DNA from 2 places in the Geobacillus sp. YHL genome. Region 2 is predicted to be linked to the other one. Evidence: riboswitches for the same ligand, from Rfam matches in the RefSeq annotation. Region 2 holds a riboswitch; the other holds the start of a gene.

Region 1 (10,828 bases), on a different contig from region 2:
CAGCCGCATTTTTGCCAGCGCCTTATGCTCGATGTGCGGCCGGTATAAGGCTTGGCGGTCTTCGTCTACTGCTCGTTTTAGGTTTGGGTCTTTGGCCAATTTGGCAAACACCTCATCACATTGGCGGCGGACGCATATCCAGCATTGTTCCTCGGCAATGCCCCACTGGCGGCTGATATGACGGATGATTTCGCCAAGCTGATTTTGAAAGACTGTATAAAACACTTTGTTTTGTGCTTCTCGCAAATCATCCGTAATCGTGATTGAATCGGGACGGACATCGATATTGAATCCTTGGCGCTCAAGGCGCGGCCGGTACAAACGGATGCCTCCCCAGTCGCGGAACAGCAATTTCATCGGTTTCCCTTGCCGGAAAACGGGAACGGTATTTTGCAAGTGTCCTTCCAGGCCAATACCGTACTTGACGAGCAACGTTAGAAAGCCACGGACGGCGATGCCGACGTATTCGCGAAGAAAGGAAAGCGCCGTTTCTTGAGATGATGGACGGCCGATTCCCTTGGCATATGCTTCAATAATATCGTTGATAATCGGCCGGCCGCTGAATGGTGACGAGGCGTATAAAGCGGTGCCGGCAATGGCGATTTCCCCTTCATCGACAAAGCGATCCAGCCCTTCCCGATAAATGACCGATAAGTTCCGTGCTTTATTTGGATCTTCAGAGCGAAACGAGCAGCCGCCGATTTCACAAACAGGAAGAAAGATAGCGGACAAGTCCCTCTCTCTTTCCAAAATGGCGCGAAGCAGCCGGCTGTATGTTGCGCCGTTGTTGGCTGACTGGGGGGAAATGGACCTGACCGTCGAGGTCATTTGACTATGGACGGCAGTCTTTATATACAGCGGTGCTTCTTTCGCCAAAACGGTTCGGAACGAGGCGGTCGCCTGCGTTGGGATCACCGCTCCTTCGATCAGCCAAAGGAGGCCGTCGCGCAATTCCGCACGATAGACGTTAGGAATGACATGTTCGTATTGCCAAGGATGGACAGGCACGAGCACATAGTCTTCTAGCTTCTTTTTGGTTTGCTGGAAGCATTCTTCAACCGGGCCGCGCAGCGACGGAAAATGGTCGAGCAGGAATGTGTTCGGATCCTCGTATCCGTCAAAGTGGAAATCGCACAAATTGCGTCGGACGGCGACGATCCGCAGCTGCGGTTGACCGCCAAACTCAGCCGAGTAAGCAAATACGTCTTTAGGGGACATCGGCAGTTTCGTTTTGGCGCCTGGATGAAGATGATGCCCTTCAATGCAAAGCTGCTCGAAAAACAGCGCCGGGCAAAACGATGGATTGCTTTGTCGTTGTTCGATATAGGTGAACAAGTTGTCCGCTTCCTTCCGCATCGTTTGGCATTCCTTTTCAAAATGCCAATAAGCCAACGCCAAGTTGGAGGTTCCGTTTTCCAATTCTTTCGCCAGCTGCGCCCATGCTTGTTCCTCGCCGGCCGCCTTGATGAGCGGCGTTAGCAACGAAAGGAAGGAAAGGGCGTCCCGCACCGTTTGGATGCCTTCGCCGATCCAAACGACCTCCTCGCCGATGTCGCATTGGCGGAAGGCTGATTCGCCGCGGATCGGGATCAGCAAACATTGGCCGGGGGCAACGGGGAACAATTTATACATGATCCCTTCCTGCAAGTTGGCGGCCGGCAGCTGGCGGACGACCGCTTCCCATTCCGGCGTCAGCCCGCGCCAGTTCGTGATATACACTGAGCCGATCACTTGCAAATTGTAGGAACGGGAGTATAGACCGAATACGTCCTCCCGCAGCAACGCAGCTGCGGTTCGTTGCAAGATCGTCGTCCGTGCCCGCATGACATGGCGGACATAAGCGGAGAGACGTTCAGGAAATCGTTTTTGGATGAACTCGACGCATTCTTGTTCGTATGGATAAAGGATGATATCAGCTGTCCGGAGGGATAAACGCGTGTTCATCGTTCCCATTCCTCCCTTTTCCATTTGGCCAGCGGATTAGCTGTTTCAATGAATCGGTTGCGAAGATCATTGGTTAAGCGCATAGCGACAAGTGCTTTCATCGGCAGCACCGGGGAAAAGAGCGCGTCCCGATCTTGCCTTGCCTGTTCTTCTGTTTCACTGTCACGGGTCAACGCGGCAAATACATTCTCCATTACATCCGCTGTGGCCTGCCAAAGGAGTGTCTCGTCGATAGAGAACGTGCGGGAGAGGCAGGCGATCAGCTCGCCAAGATGGTTGTGAATGACGGCATGGGTGAACGTATGCCGCAATTCGTTAAGATCTGCTGTCACGATGCTTGAAGGCGCGAGCTCGTCAAGCGGATAGCGATGGCGACCGAAGCGGCCGCAATGAAGGCGGATTCCTCCCAAGTCGCGAACGTGCATTGACTGGGGCGCGCCGGAGCGAAAGACAGGAAGGCTATTTTGCAAGTGAGCTTCCAAGCTGATTCCGTACTTGCATAAAAGCAAGAGCAACGGCGGAACGAGCATTTCCGCATACTGCCGGAAAAACCATACAGCCGCCTCGCGCACGGAGCTTGCCCCCTGATTGGCTGCATATTCCTCAACGAGCTCAGCTGCCACCGGTTTGCCGCTCAGGAAGGAAGGGGCAAGGAGCGTCACGGCTGGCATCATGATATCCCCTTCCGCCAAATCGCGCTCCGGATTGGTTCGGACGATGGCCGAGAGCTGTTTGCCCAGGGCCGCTGCCTCCTCGTCCGTTCGGCCGTGAGGCAAGAAGCAGATGCCTGCCTTTTCACTGACGATCTGAAAGCGGGGAGCGAGCCGTTCTTTTGTGAGCACATCGACCAGCCATGCCGATAATCGCGGCCCATTGGCCGCTGCCGCCGGAGACACAGTGCGGATGGCGCTCGTCATTTGCACGTTGATCGGAGTTTTCAAATGATCACCGGAAGCGCCGGGGATCATGAACGTCCGCACGGAAACGAGCGGATAAGCAGGCAGTACGCCGCCATCGATCGGAACGATTGTTTGTGCGGCCAGTTCGTTTTGAAAACGCTGTTGGATGACGTGTTTCCATTGCCATGGATGGACAGGGATGACGTCGTATTCGCATTCAGACAGGCCGTATGCCCGCAATGCGTTTTGCACAACGGACTGCAACGTTTTATCTTGTTCGTAAACCCAATCTGCCATCCGTCCGTAGGAAAAGGAAACGAAACGGCAATGGCTGCGACGCACCGCCAGCAAGGGGAGAGTGACTTTCGCTTCCCATTCCGGCGAATAGTCGATCATGTCTTGGACGCTGAAGCCGAGCCGCGTTTTGGCGCACGGGTGCAGTGTATGCCCGTCAATGACCGTTTGTTCGTAAAAGGTGAGAGGGCTGAACGGCCGCGGCTGGGCACGCACCCACTCGAGCGAAGACGAGTACGTTGCTCCATATGTATCGCGCCATCGACAGCGGCGCCGCTCGGCCGCGGCTTGGGCAAGCGCGTCGTTGATCACGCTGTTGGCGATTTCGGCGCAAAACTCGTCCCAATTTGGTGCACAACTGATGAGCCCTTCGCGTTGAAGCAGCTCGAGCAGCTCCAAGGGAGAGGAGAGAGACTTTCGCTCCTTCTGATCAAGCAGCCAAAGGCGCGCAACGGTAAACTGCCCTAAGGAAAACCGTTCCATTACCGCCGCTGTGATTTGTTTCTTCATAGAGAGTAGGATGGAAAGCTCCAATTTGTGGCCGGTTTGTTCCCAAACAACGCGATCTGGGCTGATGAGCTGTTCGCGAATAAGCGCCTGCAGCAGTCGGTTGGCTATGCGTTGACGGCTGTTCGGCAAGACGGCCAAAAACGAACGAGCCAACGATGGATCGACCGTTTGCAAATATCGATATGTTTCTTCTTCCTCAGTGAGAAAGAGGATGGACGAATTCAATCGGATCCCTCCATTTGATAACGATTATCAATTTCGTTAAATATCATAATATAAATGATTATCATTTTCAATAAGGAATTAAAAAATAGTCTTTCCGTCTAAGAGATAGGGAGGAGAGTAAGAAAAACTGACTAGTTCGATTGATGGGAGGGAGAATATAGAGGTTCCGCCTAAGAGACTGGTAATTTAAGAAAAAAATGTTCCGGTGTGGGACTTTCGCTAATGAATCAACAGCCTTTCCACGCGTTCATGAATCAACCATTTTAAAGAAAATGCGGTTTTTCTCTAACTCTCTAAAGCGGGGCGACAAATCAAAAACGGGAACTCCATTGTCGGAGCCCCCGCTTTTGATTCATTAGTTTCCCCAAATGGCGTTCGCCATCAGGCGGAATAGGTAGTCGGTATGGTCCCGGAATCCAGCTTCGAGCCCGATCAACGTGACGTCGGCGTTTCGTTCGCGGACAATGACAGCAGCCCCTTGGGCGGCATCGCGGTTTTTCCAATGCCCGGCGACGAAGAAGCCCGGATCGTTTATAAATGTCGCTTCGACGATATCATTGTCCGTATTCGTATACCATACCGGACGATACACAAAGCCGATGTCGTTCTGTCCGTAGCCGGCTGTCGTCCCTGTGCCGCTGTAGTCGACACGGACGATGCCGTTGCTGTTCGAGCCCCCAACGTTAATTGTATCGTCGGTGAGACCGAGTGTTTTGGTTGCTCTTGATGCCCCAGCGCCAACAGCGATGTATTTGCCGCCATTTTGGACAAACGCGGTGACGTTTGCCTTAAAGGCATTGTACTGCTCTTCATTTTGCAAGCCAAACTCTTTATTAGCAGCACTCAATTTGAGAGAAATCAAATTTTCCGTGCCGCTGTAAATAAAGACGTCAAATCCATTAAGCCCGTTCGTCGCCACTTCGACAGGCGTCAATTCGGCCACTTGGAAGCCTAGACGCTGCAACGCCAGCTTCGTACCGGAATGTGATTGCTGCTTATTCATCCCCCCGTCTTTCAACAAGGCGACACGGACGCTTGCAATCGGTTCGGCATCAGCCGGAACAGCGGCGGTGGAAATATGCAGCCCCGATTCTTTCACAGCTGCTGAAATGCGGTTGGCCGGCGCTTCCACATAGAAGTTTCCGCGCTCATCGCGTTTGACGGCAATGCCTTGTTGCAACAGCGTATTCACGAGACGGACGGCGCTGACCGAGCTGTTCGGAATGAGGTATGGGCCTTTCCCGGTTAATGACCCTTGCACTTGGACGTTTCCTACGTTTGTCGTCGGAACGTTCACTTCCTCGTTAACAGGGATAGCCGCAAATCCCCATAATTCCGGCAAGCTCCATGCTGAGATGTCATACATCGCCGGCGTATCGTCCGTAATGTCTTCGCCGTCCCAAAGCATCGTGTTGGCTAAGCCGGCTTTCGCCTGATCCATTGGAACGATGTACGTTCCTTTCGGGTACGTTGTCCCGCCTATGGTAAACGGCTGCGCTGCTTGTTTCACTTCAATGTCATTGCGGAGCAGATGCTCGACCGCTTTTAGTGTGACGGTTGGATCTGTTTCATTGACCGGCAAAAGATAGGCGTTCGGGAAAAAGCCTTCTGGATGATGCGGATGGTTGAACGTAATCCCGCGTTTAAACATTTCAATCTGGTCGGCGATCATTTCTTGTTTATGTTCAACGGCGAATTTCAACGCGCCCATAATGGCGTTATATTGCCAGCGCACGCCGTCCCAGTCGTTGGTCGGTGCTTCGAGCGTATGGCCGTACGCGCCGTGGTACATGGCGTACATTGGCGTGAAAATCGGCGGATAGTCATCCCAGCCGGCTGTATCGTCCCGGTACGGGATATAGACGCCTTCCATCGATTTGTACAGTTCACCTTGATAAGATGCTTTGTCGGCTAGAATTTCCGCTTCCATCGCTTTCGCTTGCTCGAGCGCCCATTTGATGTATAAATCGTATTCATAGTTTGGATTGTGCGGGGGTGTGCACGGTTCAATCAATCCTTGTTTGTTGGGCGCATAGTTTTTGACATATCCGTGCGTATCAAGAAACACCATCGGATTCCATTCTTTAATTAATTCTACCGTTTCCCGCGTTTCGGGTTGCGATTGGGTGATGAAGTCGCGGTTCAAGTCGATTCCCGCACCGTTAAACCGTGTCGCCTGCACGCGCCCGTCCGGGTTTTGCACGACGTTAAAAATGAGGACGGTGTTCGCTAAAATTTGTTTCGTCACGTGATCGTTTTGTGTGGCGAACCGTTCAATCAGTTGAAGAATGGCGTCCGTGCCGACAAATTCGGTTCCATGGATCGAACCGTTGATCATAATCGGCACTTTGAAGTCTTCGTTGTTCGCCACCCATTCTTGCGCTTTGCCCGGGTTTTTGAACATTTGCTTCCGGAGCGCCTGAATTTTGCCGAATTTGCCGCGCGTCGACGGATCGGCAATTGTGACGACATAAAGCGGGTAGCCGTTCGCTGATGTTCCTCTTACTTCCACTTTGACGCGGTTCGACTGTTTCTCGATTTCTTTCAGTTTGGCGCCGATTTGCGAAAACTTGACAAAGTCATAGTTTTCTTGGTTGAATAAGCTCCCGTTTTGTTCTTCAAACGCATTGACGTTCGTCCATTTGATCGGCTCAGCTTGCGCGGCCGTCCAAGGGGAGAATGCCAATAAACTGAAGGCAAGTGCCCCGCCAATCATCTTCTTTTTATTCATGGATGATCCTCCATTTTATTGATCTAGTAAATGAATATTTATAACACAATTACTATTTTAATACAATCCCTTTTTACTGGCAATAGAATTTTTACATGAATCTGTGGTAAAAACGTGTCCAAACTGCTGAGAACACTGAATAAATATAACGTTTTTTGCTTTTCACTCAATAAATGAAGATTCGAAGAGGGGCTAAAACCTTGGTATAATAACGTTTTCTGATACTTATGATGAACTCCTGTCATATAAAGGATGTCCGGTTGGGCGCTAAAGAAGGAAAACCAATGCACGTTGACGAATATGTCAATGCTATAGTAGTAGTATAAAGTTTTTTGATGATAGAAAAAAGGAGGAGAATGGATTGTCGTTAAGCGCTTATATCATTCGCACAATGTTCGTTGTCATTCCTGGCACAGCGGCGATCGGCATGGCCACATGCCTGGTCAACGGCATTCGCGGGGCGGCATTTTGGTGGACGCTTGTTGCTACAGTGCTGTTTGGCGCGATGCTCGGCTTCGTTTCGGCAACGCTCAACTATCGACGGTTTGTTGCCCCGATTGCCGTTATTAACGAACATTTAGGCAAGATGACAGGCGGAGATTTGACGGTGCGTGTACCGCTTGATCGCGTGCAGCAGCTGCGGCCGATTGCGGCGTCGTTAAACGATATGGCAAACGCTTGGCAAAGTGTGATGGGGCAAATCCAACATCATGCCGAAGAAGTAGCGCAATATTCTCAGCAGCTTGCCGCCGTTGCCGAACAGACGACGAAAGCGACAGAGCAAATTGCGACAACGATGGAAACGCTTGCGGCAAGTGCGGAGGAGCAGGCCGATGCTGTCCGCACCACCGCCGCGTCCGTGCATGATATTTCCCAAACATTGAGCGACGTCGCTTTCCATACGAAAGAAGTGGCGCACCGGGCTGAGAAAACATCGGCGAAAGCAGAGGACGGCAAGCAGTCAATCGGACAAATGTCCGAGCAAATGCAGTTCATTTACGATCATGTGCAAACGCTCGGCCAGGTGGTGAAAGGGCTTGGGGAGCGCTCCAACGAGATTGGACAGATTACGGAAGCGATCACCGGCATTGCGTCGCAGACGAATTTGTTGGCGCTCAATGCCGCGATCGAAGCGGCGCGCGCCGGCGAGCAAGGGAAAGGGTTTGCGGTTGTCGCGGATGAAGTGAGGAAGCTCGCAGAACAATCAGCGCGCTCAGCGCAACAAATTTCCGAGCTGATCGGTTACATTCAAGAAGAAACGAAGCGGGCAGTTGCGTCTGCCGAACAGGTGATCGCCGAAGTGGCGAAAGGATTGAACGTGGCGGCGGCATGCGGCCAATCATTTGCCCATATCCGCGAGGAGGTCGGCCAAGTGAGCAAACAAATTGGACAAGTATCGTCCGCCATCGAGCAAATGACGGAGCATGCTCGTCAAGTGAACGACGCACTCCAACAGATGACCAATATTGTCGAACAGTCAGCGTCTGGTGCGGCCAACGTATCGGCAGCGACCCAGGAACAAATGGCTTCCGTCGAGGAAATCGCCTCTTCGTCGACATCGCTCGGTCAGATGGCGGACGAGATGCGGGCAATGCTGAAGAAATTTTCTGTGTGAGTGAGGAAAAGGACGCTTTCTTCGAGAAAGAGGGGCTTTCAAACGACGTGTGGGAGTCAACGTTTGGAATAAAATGGTTTGCATCTTTGCCAATTGCCTGATAAAATAAAAAAAGTCAGTCATCATTGTGATACGCTTATCTGCTAGGGGAGTCCGGGAGCCGGGCTGAGAAAAGAACGCGATGAAGTTCTTTGACCCTTTGAACCTGATCTGGGTCATGCCAGCGTAGGGAAGCAGGCAGCGGGAACAGATGGACGTGTCTTGTTCATTTGGCCTTTTGCCTTCGATCAGGTTCCGGTGTCGGAACCTGTTTTTATTTTGAATCGGCCGCCATCGCCTATTCTCGTGTTTGCCCCGCTTCAGACGGTGTGGCTTCAGATCTGATCTTTCATCATTTTATGTTGAAAGGGGAAGCCACGCATGGAAAACATCCGCTCGTTTATGTCGTTTCCGGAAAGCCGCAAAGTGTACATCGAAGGGTCGCGCCCGGATGTGCGCGTGCCGATGAGAGAAATTGCTTTATCGCCAACGAAAACGCCGCAAGGAATGGTGGAAAACAAACCGGTGCGTGTCTACGATACGACGGGCCCGTATACGGATCCCGATTTTGAACCGGACGTGGAGAAAGGCTTGCCTCCTCTTCGTCGCCGCTGGATTGTCGAGCGCGGCGATGTGGAGGAAATGGAGCGGTCTTCTGTTGCGATCCAACGTTCGCTTCCGTTTGTGCGCCGTCCATTGAGGGCAAAGCCCGGAAAAACAGTGACACAAATGCATTACGCCAAACGGGGGATCATTACGCCAGAAATGGAGTTTGTCGCGATTCGTGAACAAATCGATCCAGAAATTGTCCGCCAAGAAGTCGCCGCTGGTCGGGCCATTATTCCGGCCAATATTAACCATCCAGAGAGCGAACCGATGATCATCGGCCGTCGTTTCCATGTGAAAATTAATGCCAATATCGGCAACTCGGCTGTTTCTTCATCGATTGAAGACGAAGTGGAAAAATTGCTTTGGGCGGTGCGTTGGGGCGCCGATACGGTCATGGATTTATCGACCGGCAAACACATTCATGAAACGCGCGAGTACATCATCCGCAATTCGCCGGTCCCCGTGGGAACGGTGCCGATTTATCAGGCGCTCGAAAAGGTAGGAGGGGTGCCGGAGAAGCTGACATGGGACGTGTACCGCGAGACGCTCATCGAGCAGGCTGAACAAGGAGTCGACTACATGACGATCCACGCCGGTGTGCGGCTTCATTACATTCCGCTCACCGCCAACCGGACGACCGGAATTGTCTCGCGCGGCGGCTCGATCATCGCCCAATGGTGTTTGGCCCACCATGAAGAAAACTTTTTGTATACGCATTTTGAAGAAATCTGCGAGATTTTGAAACAATACGATGTCGCGATCTCCCTTGGCGACGGCTTGCGCCCCGGCTCCATCGCCGATGCGAACGATGAGGCGCAGTTTGCGGAACTCAAGACGCTCGGCGAGCTGACGAAAATCGCCTGGAAGCATGATGTGCAGGTGATGATCGAAGGGCCGGGGCACATTCCGATGCATAAAATTCGCGAAAATGTCGAGCGGGAACAGGAAATTTGTCATGGAGCGCCGTTTTATACGTTAGGGCCGCTTGTCACCGACATCGCGCCCGGGTATGACCATATTACGTCAGCGATTGGCGCCGCCATCATTGGCGCTTATGGAACGGCGATGCTTTGTTACGTAACGCCCAAAGAACATTTAGGGTTGCCGAATAAAGAGGACGTACGCGCCGGGGTCGTGGCCTATAAAATCGCCGCCCATGCGGCTGATCTGGCAAAAGGGCATCCAGCCGCTCAGCAGCGTGACGACGCGCTCTCGAAAGCGCGCTTTGAATTTCGTTGGAACGATCAGTTCAATTTATCCCTCGATCCGGAACGGGCCCGCGAGTATCATGATGAAACATTGCCGGCTGAGGCGGCGAAAACGGCCCATTTTTGTTCGATGTGCGGGCCGAAATTTTGTTCCATGAACATTTCACATGAACTGCAACGGAAAATCAAAGAGGAGGGGATGAAAGAAAAAGCGCAACAATTTATTCGGCAAGGGTCGTCGCTGTATCAATGACAAGAAGCGGGCTGCGATGCTCGGCATGGTGGAGAGGATATGGAAGTTCGATCAACGGAAAAAGCATGAGCTGGAAAACGCTCGGTGCTGATCGAAGCAGCGGAGGGGGGCGAACGTTCATCGCCCCTCTTGTTTGTTCTGCAAATTGGTGCGGTTCCTTATTATTTTAAAAATATATAATTTTTAAAAAATATATTTACAAATCGTTTCGGATTGATTATGATAATGGCATAAGGTGCAAATTTCTAGTCATAGAATGATCATGCGGGGAAAACTGCGCAGTCTATCGCGGCGCCTTCGCCGGCGCTTCGCTTCCATAGACAGCGGCCAGTTGCGTCATCGAACCGTGGATGATGCCGGCCGCTTCTTTTTATGGCGAAAGGGCCGGGTTTCAGAAGGTTGATCGCGTTTTTCTAGCAGCTTAGTGAAAAAATAACCACTTCTCCTGCATCGACCGCTTTTCGAGAAAAAAGATTTTGATGATGTCTTGATGTGAGAAAG
Region 2 (10,828 bases):
ATTTCTGTCGGTTCCTACAGCTTGATCTCAAGCATTTTCCTTCTCTTTTTGATGCGGGTCGTCCAAGGAATTGGCTGGGGGTTTTCGACAACCGCTTCCGGAACGGTGGCGACGGACATCATTCCAGCGAGCCGCCGCGGGGAAGGAATGGGCTATTACGGGCTGTCGGGGAATATCGCCTTGGCGTTTGGTCCGTCGCTTGGACTTGTGCTTGCCGCTATGATTCCGTTTAGCCATCTGTTTGCCATTTGTGCGGCGCTTGGAGTCGCTTCGGTGCTGTTTGCCGCCGCGATCACGTATAAAAAAGCGGAAGCCGTGCATGGCAAAGGGGCGAACAGATGGGATTTGTATGAAAAAAGCGCTTTGACCCCGTCGTTGCTGTTGTTTTTCTTGACGGTGACGTTCGGCGGCATCGCCTCATTCTTGCCTCTATATACGGCGCAAAAACAGATCGGCGGCCTGCAACTGTACTTTTTGCTTTACGCGCTTGCCTTGATGGTGACGCGAACGTTCGCTGGCCAGTTGTATGACCGAAAAGGGCATCGGGCCGTCTTTCTCCCTGGTGCGGGGCTTATTTTGCTGGCGATGCTTCTTCTCGCTTGGCTGCCGGGAGAATGGGCGTTGCTTTTGGCGGCGGTGCTGTACGGTTTCGGCTTTGGCATGGTGCAACCGGGGCTGCAGGCGTGGTCCGTCGAGCGGGCGCCTGCCCACCGCAAGGGAATGGCGAACGCGACATTTTTCTCGTTTTTTGATTTAGGGGTCGGCGTCGGGGCGATAGTGTTTGGCCAAATCAGCCATTGGTTCGGCTATCCGAGCATTTATTTAGCTGCTAGCGGTTCGGTGTTCCTTTCGATGCTTGTCTATCTGTCGGTCTTGCATAAAGAACAATCGCTTCGCCCCCGGGAACGAAAAAACGCTTAGGGATAACCCCTAGGCGTTTTTTCTGCCCAGCGGCGCATCGAAACGGCCTTTGAGGGCGGCTCGTCACCGCCGGGAATGCACTTCGTAAATGGCGAATTTTAAGTAGTCGCCTTCTTCCGCGGCAAGGAGTTTCGGGTGGTCGTAGCCGGCGCCGTTCCAATATACTTGGCGCAGCACTTTTTTTGCGTCAAATGCCGCATCAGCGATCATTTCTTGAAATAGGTGCGGGCGGACGTGGTACGAGCAGCTTGATGTGACGAAAAAGCCGCCGTCTTTGACAAGCTTCAATCCGTTTAAGTTAATGTCTTTATAGCCGCGCAGCGCCTTCGGGACGGCATGGGCCGATTTCGCGAATGCCGGCGGGTCGATGATGACGACATCCCACTGTTTGCCGGCGCGCACTGATTCGCGCAAATAGTCGAAGGCGTTGGCGACGACAAATTCAACGTTCGTGAATCCGTTTAACGCGGCGTTCCGTTTCGCCGTTTCGATGGCATGTTCGGAAATATCGACGGCAGTAGCATGTTTTGCCCCATACAGACAAGCGTTTAGCATAAACGAGCCGGTATGGGTGAAGCAGTCGAGCACGGTCGTCTCCGGGCCGATGAGCGGACGAAGAGCGGCGCGGTTTTGCCGTTGGTCGAAGAAAAAGCCTGTTTTTTGTCCGTTTTCAATATCGACGATGTATTTCACGCCGTTTTCCTCGATTTCGATTTCCGTTTCCGCTTCCCCGTACCAAAAGCCTTTTTCTTGTTTGAGACCCTCAAGCTCCCGAACGGACACATCGTTGCGCAAATAAATGGCCCTTGGGGCAAACACGTCAAGCAAGCCGCGCAAAATCCAGTCTTTCCGCCTTTCCATGCCGAGCGCCAAAATTTGCACAACAAGCACATCTTCATATTTGTCGACGATCAATCCGGGCAAAAAGTCGGCTTCGCCATAGACGGCGCGGCAGGAGCGAACGCCGGGAATCATCCGTTCACGGTACGCCCACGCCTGACGGATGCGGTCGATGAAAAAGCGCTCATCGAGTTCATCGTTTGGGTTTTGCGTCAAGACGCGGACGATGATTTGCGAAGCGGGGTTGATATATCCTTTCGCCAGCCAATACCCTTGATGATTGTAAACGTCAACGAAGTCGCCCGGCGCAGCATCGCCTTCGATGCGGTCAACTTCACTTTGAAAAATCCATGGATGCCCTTGCTCAAGCCGTTTTTTCCGTTCTCTTTTCAGGATGACCTTCGCCATCGTTTCCACTCCCATTCCGTCGTCAATTGCTGCGTTTCCATCATAGCGGATTGCAACGCATAGCGCAACGTCGGAGAAAAAAAGATTGACAATCGTTCGTGCCATGGTATGATTAAGTGTAAAGAAAACTGAAAATTGCACCATCATCCACTAGGGGGGCCTTTAGAAAGGCTGAGATCAAAGTGTGCCTTTGAGACCCTTAGCACCTGATCTGGGTAATGCCAGCGTAGGGAAGTGGAGGAGCAGCACAGCAAGGCTAGGCTTTGCCTTGCCAACGTCGCATGCCCACGCCGCTTTCTTTACGCCAATCGGCAAAGGAAGCGGCGTTTTTATTTTGCCAAAAAGGGGGAAAACGAATGTCATTTGCCAAACAATTGCGCCAAGCGGCCGATCCGATCTGGCAGGCGAGTTTCCGCCATCCGTTTGTTCAGGAGCTTGGCCAAGGGACGCTTGCGCGCGAGAAGTTTCGCTATTACGTGATGCAAGATGCCTATTATTTGCGCCATTTTGCCCGCGTTCAGGCGATCGGGGCGGCGAAATCGCCGGATTTGGCGACGACAGCCCGGTTGGCGCACCATGCACAAAGCACGTGCGAAGCCGAGCTGTCTCTGCATGAAACGTTCGCCGAGCTCTTGGGCATTACAGAAGAGGAAAGGGCGGCGTTCATTCCGGCGCCGACGGCGTACGCCTATACGTCGCACATGTACCGCGCGGCGTACGAAGGGCATCTCGGTGATGTTATCGCCGCCATTTTGCCGTGCTACTGGCTGTATTACGAAATTGGCGAGCGCTTGAAAACGTGCCGCCCGAACGATCCGATTTATGAAAAATGGATCGGCACCTACAGTTCGGACTGGTTCCGCTCGCTTGTGGAAGAGCAAATCGCGCGGCTTGACGACATCGCTGACGAGGTCACCGAAGAGGATCGCCATCGGATGAAGCGGCATTTCCTCATCAGCAGCGAATATGAGTACGAGTTTTGGGAGATGGCGTATCGGCTTGAGCAGTGGCCGTCGGCTGAATTGGCGGCGAGCCGTTGACGTGAGACAAGGAGGAGAACAGGATGCAAGTGAAGACAAAAGGGTTAAAATTGGCGGATATTTTAACGACGATCGTCATTGCGATTGTGTTTGGCATTATTTACAAATTATGGGGCCCACTATATAGCGCGGTGGGAGCAGTAGGGTTTCATCTCGATCAACTCATTTACGGCATGTGGTTTATCGCCTCCTCGCTCGCTTATTTGCTCATTCGCAAGCCAGGGGTGGCGTTGCTCGCGGAGATTGCGGCTTCGTCCGGCGAGCTGATCATGGGATCGCAATGGGGGCTTGAAGTGCTCATTTACGGGGTCGTTCAAGGGCTGTTTGCCGAGCTCGTCTTTGCCGCCTTCCGCTATCGGCGCTTTGATACGTTCGTTGTATCGCTCGGCGCGGTCGGGGCGACGATTGGCTCGCTCATCATGGACTTTTACAAAGGCTATATTGAGGCGCTCGCCCCATGGAATATGGCGCTCTTTTTGCTGGCGCGTTTTATCGGCGCCATCCTCATCTCCGGCGTGCTTGCTGTTTCATTGGCGAAAGCGCTCGAAAAAACCGGAGTGACGCAAATGTGGCGGCCGGCCTCGAAAGACGATTACGATGCATTGAACCGGTAAGGCGGCGAATGGCGATGAAACAAGCAATTGCGATTGATCGGCTGCGCCTGAAATTTCCCGGGAGCGACGGGCTGCTGTTTCGCGACTTGTCGCTTTCGATTGCCGAGGGGGAGAAAGTGCTCCTCCTCGGTCCGTCGGGATGCGGCAAGTCGACATTATTGCAAGTGATGGCCGGCATCATTCCCCACTCGATCGATGTGCCGATGAAAGCGGAGCGCCTCGAGCGGCCGGAACGGTGGGGCTATGTTTTCCAAGATCCTGATGCGCAATTTTGCATGCCGTATGCGGACGAGGAAATCGCTTTTGCCCTCGAAAATCGAAGTGTGCCGCGCCGCGAGATGCCCGCCCGCATCCGTGCGCTGCTGAACCAAGTCGGTTTGGAGATCGCTCCGCATACGGATATCCATACGCTTTCCGGCGGGATGAAGCAGCGGTTGGCGCTCGCTTCGGTGCTGGCGCTTGAGCCGGATGTCTTGTTTTTGGATGAGCCGACGGCGCTGCTTGATGAAGAAGGGACGAAGGCGGTATGGCAAACGGTGAAGCAGGTGAGCCGCGGCAAAACGGTCATCATCGTCGAGCATAAAATTGACCATGTGCTCGACTTTGTGGATCGCATTGTCTTGTTCGGCCGCGATGGGCGCATCATCGCCGACGGCGAGGCGAAGGCGGTGTTTTCCGACTATAAAGACGTCATTGCCGCTGAAGGGATCTGGTATCCAGGCGTCTGGGACGACTATGACCGGACGGCAAGGCGGCGAAATCGCCATCAAGGCGAGGAGCTTCTTCGCCTCGCCCGTTTTCGCGGGTTCCGCGGCCGGGAGGCGAAAATCTATGTTCCGGAAGCAGCGGTGCACGCCGGCGAATGGATTGCCGTCACCGGAAAAAACGGCGCTGGCAAAAGCACGTTGCTGCACGCGCTTATGCAACTCATCCGCACGGACGGAGAGTATATGCTGCTAGGCGCCGACATCAAGCGGCAACACCCGCTCTACCGCCATATTGCGTTTGTTTTCCAAAATCCGGAGTGGCAATTTGTCGCCCATTCCGTCCGCGAAGAGCTCGCCTACTCGCTTCGGCTTGAAGGGCGGCCGGAAGCGGAAATCGAGGAAACCATCACCCGCCTGTTGCGTGAATTTGACCTTGTTGAGCAGCAAGACCAGCACCCGTACCAACTGTCGGTCGGACAAAAGCGGCGGTTGAGCGTCGCCGCTTCGATCGTCGCCGGCCAACGCCTCTTTTTGCTTGATGAGCCGACGTTTGGTCAGGACGCGAAAAACACGCTTGCTTTGCTTGAAATGCTTGAAGCGCACCGCGAACAAGGAGCGGTGATCATGATGGTTACACATGACGAGCAAATCGTCCGCCGCTTTGCGACGAGACAGTGGGTGATTGAAGATGGGGCGCTCGTTCGGGACGAACAGCTTGCAATTCGAGATCCGGTGTTGGCGGAAGGTGGGGCAGGGCGATGAAATGGGAGGTTCGTTGCCGTGAGACATGGCTTCATGAGACGAACCCGAGCTTGAAGCTCATTGTGTTTGTCGTGCTCTTTTTCGCTGTGTTGTTCATTCATAACCCGAACGTGCTGATTAACGTTTCGCTCGCTCTCTTCGTTTTGTTTTGCTTTGGCACCGGCTATCCGGCGAATGTGTTGTTTTGGCTGTTTTTGCCGTTTTTCCTCGTGTTTGTTTCGACGGCTTCATCGATGATGATGTTTGGCGAGGGAACGACGACATGGGTTCGCTGGGGGCTCATCCATGTTACAGCGGAAAGTTTTTGGCGCGGGGTGCACATCGGGTTTCGCGCTTTGGCGCTTGGGCTTCTCGGCTTGATTTTTTCGCTGACGACCCGGCCGGTTCCGTTGTTTTATTCGCTCATGCAGCAGTTGAGACTGAAGCCAAAGTATGCGTACAGTTTTTTGGCGGCGGTTCGGTTGTTGCCGATGATGCTCGAAGAGTTTCAAACCGTTCGCTACGCTTTGACCGTGCGCGGCGTGCCGAACAAGGGCGGCCTTGGCAAAATGAAGCGCTACGCCATTCCGCTGTTGTCGCAAAGCATCCGCCGCGCCCAGCGCATCGCGGTCGCGATGGAAGCAAAGCGATTTTCCGGGGATGGGCGGCGCACGTTTTACTATGAAATCGGGTTTGGCAAATATGATGTCCTGTTTGTCGCCCTGTTCGCCGCCTTGATGCTGGCGGCTTATTATGCCGGCATCCATTATCCATATATCCCGATCAGCGATGTCCGATAGAGGGAAAGGGATGGCGATGGGGATTCTTCATTTCATTTCGACGGGACGGCAGACAGCCGATGAGTTCGCCGCGATTTGCGCCCATGTTCATCCGTATGCCGATTTCATTCATATTCGTGAAAAGGAAAAGACAGCGCGCGAAACGGCCGAGTTCGTCACCGCGTTGCTTCGCGTCGGGGTGCCGCTGCAAAAAATCATCGTCAATGACCGGGTTGATGTCGCCGCTGTCTACGGTGTCAAAGGTGTGCAGCTTGCTTATCACAGCCTGCCGGTGCGCGCCGTCCGCCGCTCGTTTCCGGACTTGACGGTTGGTTGCTCGGTGCACGGGTCAGAGGAGGCGAAACAAGCCGAACAGGATGGCGCTCACTTTTGTTTGTATGGCCATATTTTTCCGACGGACAGCAAGCCCGGTTTGCCGCCGCGCGGTCTGGACTCGCTTGCGGAAATCGCGGCCGCCGTGTCCATTCCAGTCATCGCCATTGGCGGCATTCACGCCGGCAACGCTCGTCGGGTGCTGGAAGCGGGCGCAGCCGGGGTGGCAGTATTGTCGGCTGTTTTTTTCGCTGCTGACCCCGTTGCTGAGGCTAAACGGCTGGCAGACATCGTGAAAGGGAGGGGATAGGGGATGACGCATCGGTATGACGTCGCCATCGTCGGCGGCGGGGTGATTGGGGCGGCCATCGGTTTTGAGCTCGCCAAGCGGCGGCATCGCGTCGCCATTTTTGAAAAAGGAACGATGGGAAGCGGGGCGTCAAGCGCGGCAGCCGGCATGCTTGGGGCGCAATCCGAGTTTTCGACGTCAAGCCCGCTTGTGCCGCTTGCCTTGCAAAGCCGAGCTCTCATGCCGGCCTTGGCTGAAGAGCTGAGGGAGAGGACCGGCATCGATATCGGCCTTGTCGAAAAAGGATTGATCAAACTAGCGACAACGGAAGAGGAAGCAGACGATCTCTATCGCCATTATACATTTTGGCGGGGCATAGGCGAACCGGTGCAGTGGCTCACGAAAGGGGAGGCGCTTGAAATGGAGCCGCGTCTTGCGGCGGAAGCGCTTGCCGGCGTGATGTACATCCCTGGCGATGGGCAAGTGAGCGCTCCGGATTTGGCCGCCGCTCTTGCCTATGCCGCCGCCTCCGCCGGCGCTTGTCTGTACGAGTATACGGAAGTGTTCGACATCCGTTCCGACAGCAGTGGGCATGTGTTAGACACAACAGGCGGGACGTTTGCCGCCGAGGCGGTCGTCATCGCTTCCGGCGCTTGGGCGGCGCGGCTCGGCGCGCGGGTCGGGCTTTCACTTTCCGTTTATCCGGTCAAAGGAGAATGCGTCATGGTGCGCGCCCCGGTTCCGTTGTTGCAAACGACTGTATTTGCGAAAAACGGCTGCTACATCGTTCCGAAATCAGGAAACCGGCTGCTCATCGGAGCGACGTCCACGCCCGGCACGTTCGATCGACGTGTATCGGCCGGTGGGGTGATGAACTTGCTTCACCGCGCCGCCCACCTTGTTCCGGACATCGAACAGGCGGAATGGGTGGCATCATGGAGCGGCATTCGGCCGCAGACCGAAGACGGCTTGCCTTATCTAGGCGAGCATCCGGAGCGGCGCGGCTTATTCGTCGCTGCCGGCCATTACCGGAACGGCATTTTGCTCAGCCCATTGACCGGTCTGCTTGTCGCCGACTTAGTGGAGCGGAAAGAGACGGCGTTTGATCTTGCGCCATTTTCGTTGACACGCCATATCGGAAAGGTGGGGGTGGAATGACGTTAGTGATTAACGGGGAGACGGTCGCCGTGCCCGACGAGGTGAAAACGGTGGGCGATTTGCTTGCCCATTTCCGGCTTGAGAACAAGCTTTGCATCGTCGAAGTCAATGTCCGCATCATCCAAAAACATGAGTATGGGACGACGGTGCTATGCGATGGTGATCGCGTGGAAATCGTTCATTTTGTAGGAGGCGGTTGATGATGTTGAAAATTGGCCCATATGAATTTTCTTCGCGGCTGTTGCTCGGCACGGGCAAATATCCGAGCTTGGACGTGCAAAAAGAAGCGGTGGAAGCATCAGGGGCGGAAATTTTAACGTTCGCCGTCCGGCGGATGAACATCTTTTCCCCGGAGCAGCCGAACTTTTTAGAGCAGCTCGATTTAAGCAAATATAAGCTTTTGCCGAACACCGCCGGGGCGAAAACGGCCGAAGAAGCGGTGCGCATCGCCCGACTCGCCAAGGCATCCGGATTGTGTGATATGATAAAAGTAGAAGTGATCGGCTGCGACAAAACGCTCCTCCCAGACCCGATCGAGACGTTGAAAGCGGCGGAAATGCTGCTTGAGGAAGGGTTTATCGTGTTGCCGTACACATCCGATGATGTCGTGCTGGCGAAGCGGCTAGAGGAGCTTGGCTGCCATGCGATCATGCCGGGCGCCTCGCCGATCGGGTCTGGGCAAGGCATCATCAATCCGCTCAATTTGAGCTTTATCATTGAGCAGGCGAACGTGCCGGTCATTGTCGACGCCGGCATCGGTGGACCGGCGGACGCGGCGCTGGCGATGGAGCTTGGCGCGGATGGGGTGCTCTTGAACACCGCTGTTTCCGGCGCGGCCGATCCAGTGAAAATGGCGAAAGCGATGAAGCTGGCGGTGGAAGCGGGCCGGCTCGGCTATGAAGCCGGACGCATCCCGAAAAAACGGTACGCGTCAGCGAGCAGTCCAACGGAAGGAATGAGTGTTGTTTGAACGAACGGTATTCCCGGCAGCAATTGTTTGCACCGATTGGCGAGGAAGGGCAAAAGAAAATACGGGGAAAGCATGTCGTGTTAGTCGGCGCCGGAGCGCTCGGCACAGGCAACGCCGAAGCGCTCGTTCGCGCCGGCATCGGCAAATTGACAATCATTGACCGCGATTACGTCGAATGGAGCAATTTGCAACGCCAGCAACTGTACAGCGAAGCGGATGCGAAGGAGCGGCTGCCAAAGACGATCGCCGCCAAACGGCGCCTTGAACAAATCAACAGCGAGGTTGAGATCGAGGCCATTGTCGGCGACGCCGGCCCAGAAGAATTGGAAACGATCGCCCTCAAGCAACGCCCTGACTTATGGATCGATGCGACAGATAATTTTGATACGCGCCTTGTCATCAATGACGTTGCCTACAAGTACAACATTCCGTGGATTTATGGCGCTTGTGTCGGCAGTTACGGTTTAAGCTGCGCCTTCATTCCGAACCGCACGCCTTGTTTGTATTGCTTGCTTGAAACGGTGCCGCAAGGGGGATTGACGTGCGATACGGCCGGCATTATCAGCCCAGCGGTGCAAATGGTTGTCAGCTATCAGATGGCTGAGGCGTTAAAAATTTTAGTGGAGGACTGGTCGGCGCTCCGCGGCAAGCTCGTTTCGTTTGACCTTTGGACGAACGAATACGCCTCGATTCGCATTGACGGGGTGAAAAAGGACGGTTGCCCGACGTGCGGACGTCATCCATCTTATCCGTTTCTTTCCTATGAACAACGGACGAAGACTGCCGTCTTGTGCGGGCGCGATTCTGTGCAAATCCGTCCGCCTGCCCCGCGCCAGTACGACTTGAATGAATTGGCGGAGCTGTTTCGCCGCCAAGGGCTTCAAGCGGAAGCGAACCCGTATCTTGTCTCCGTTTCGCTCGGCGACAAGCGATTGGTTGTCTTTCGCGACGGCCGTGCGCTTGTGCACGGCACGAAAGACGTGCAGGAGGCAAAGGCGATCTATTACCGCTATTTAGGTTGAAACGAGGGAAAATGAAATAAGGGCGTCCATTGATGGGAGGACGCCCTTGTTTTGTTCATCAAACTGTCAAAAAGACACCCTTCTCCTCCTGCTTTTCCCGCCGTCAATATGGTACGATGAAAGAGGGGAAGAAAAGGGAGGGGAAGACAAATGGCCGAGTGGTCGGTGACATTCAACATTGCCTCATTGCTTGTTCTTGTGTATTTGATTGGTTCCTGTTGGCTTGAATCATGATGCGCCTCGGTTCATCCGGCGCATTTTTCTTTTTAGTTGTCTGGATTTATATGGAAGGAAAACTCGCCAGCTATAGTCAGTTGGCGAAAAATTTGTTATATTTAAGAATAGGAAGAGAGAAAACGGCTGCTGCCGGTTGCATCGCTCTGTTTCCGCTTAGCGCGGAAAGTGTGGCTTTTACAGATTCGCGAACGAGAAAGCCCACGCTCTTTAGGCGTGGGATGAAAGTGAGCCGTTTTCTTCATATGGAAATGGCATCCTGTCATTGCTGCAAGGAGGTGAATCCATGCCCACGATCACACTAAGGCTGGAACTGCACAAGCCGACGAAAGCCAAACAAGACATGTACGAACGGATGACAGAAGTGAATACCGCGTTTGCGAATTGGCTGTTGAACCATCCCGAGCTGAATCAAGCGACGAGCAAACTGTTTAAAGTGTTTTCGTCGCAGCGGTTTCCTTCCGCCGTCGTGAATCAAACGATTCGAGAAGTGAAGTCCCAAAAGAAAAACCAGAAAACAAAGAAGTTCCGAACATTCTGGTGTTGCTTTAACAATCAAAACCTAAAGGTGGAGAAGAAAGGATCGTTCTACACGGTTTCCTTCCCCACACTGGAGAAGCGAATCGGCGTGCCAGTGGTCACGCGTTCCTATCAAGAAGCGTGGCTGAATCGGCTGCTCGATGGAACCGCCAAACAAGGGGCCGCCAAGCTCTACAAAAAGAGAAAGAAATGGTGCTTGGCGATCGCGATCACCTTTGACGTGAAGCCGCGG

What was found. Region 2 has a riboswitch for thiamine pyrophosphate ahead of tenA (thiaminase II). Riboswitches for the same ligand answer to the same signal wherever they lie in the genome.
Region 1: linked by a shared signal. The riboswitch ahead of thiC (phosphomethylpyrimidine synthase ThiC) and the one ahead of tenA (thiaminase II) in region 2 are both predicted to bind thiamine pyrophosphate.

The regions. Positions count from the first base shown of each region.
Region 1 is NZ_JAEIGB010000009.1:5,880-16,707, forward strand. Features, by position in the region: gene JCR24_RS09805 (IucA/IucC family protein) at 1-1,944, opposite strand, end outside; gene JCR24_RS09810 (IucA/IucC family protein) at 1,941-3,872, opposite strand; gene JCR24_RS09815 (M14 family zinc carboxypeptidase) at 4,228-6,603, opposite strand; gene JCR24_RS09820 (methyl-accepting chemotaxis protein) at 6,965-8,218, shown strand; TPP riboswitch at 8,354-8,467, shown strand; gene thiC (phosphomethylpyrimidine synthase ThiC) at 8,639-10,327, shown strand.
Region 2 is NZ_JAEIGB010000003.1:42,484-53,311, forward strand. Features, by position in the region: gene JCR24_RS04610 (MFS transporter) at 1-921, shown strand, start outside; gene JCR24_RS04615 (class I SAM-dependent rRNA methyltransferase) at 985-2,169, opposite strand; TPP riboswitch at 2,312-2,419, shown strand; gene tenA (thiaminase II) at 2,526-3,209, shown strand; gene JCR24_RS04625 (ECF transporter S component) at 3,233-3,823, shown strand; gene JCR24_RS04630 (ABC transporter ATP-binding protein) at 3,838-5,292, shown strand; gene JCR24_RS04635 (energy-coupling factor transporter transmembrane component T family protein) at 5,289-6,071, shown strand; gene tenI (thiazole tautomerase TenI) at 6,088-6,693, shown strand; gene thiO (glycine oxidase ThiO) at 6,697-7,830, shown strand; gene thiS (sulfur carrier protein ThiS) at 7,827-8,030, shown strand; gene JCR24_RS04655 (thiazole synthase) at 8,033-8,800, shown strand; gene JCR24_RS04660 (thiazole biosynthesis adenylyltransferase ThiF) at 8,797-9,822, shown strand; gene JCR24_RS04665 (transposase) at 10,343-10,828, shown strand, end outside.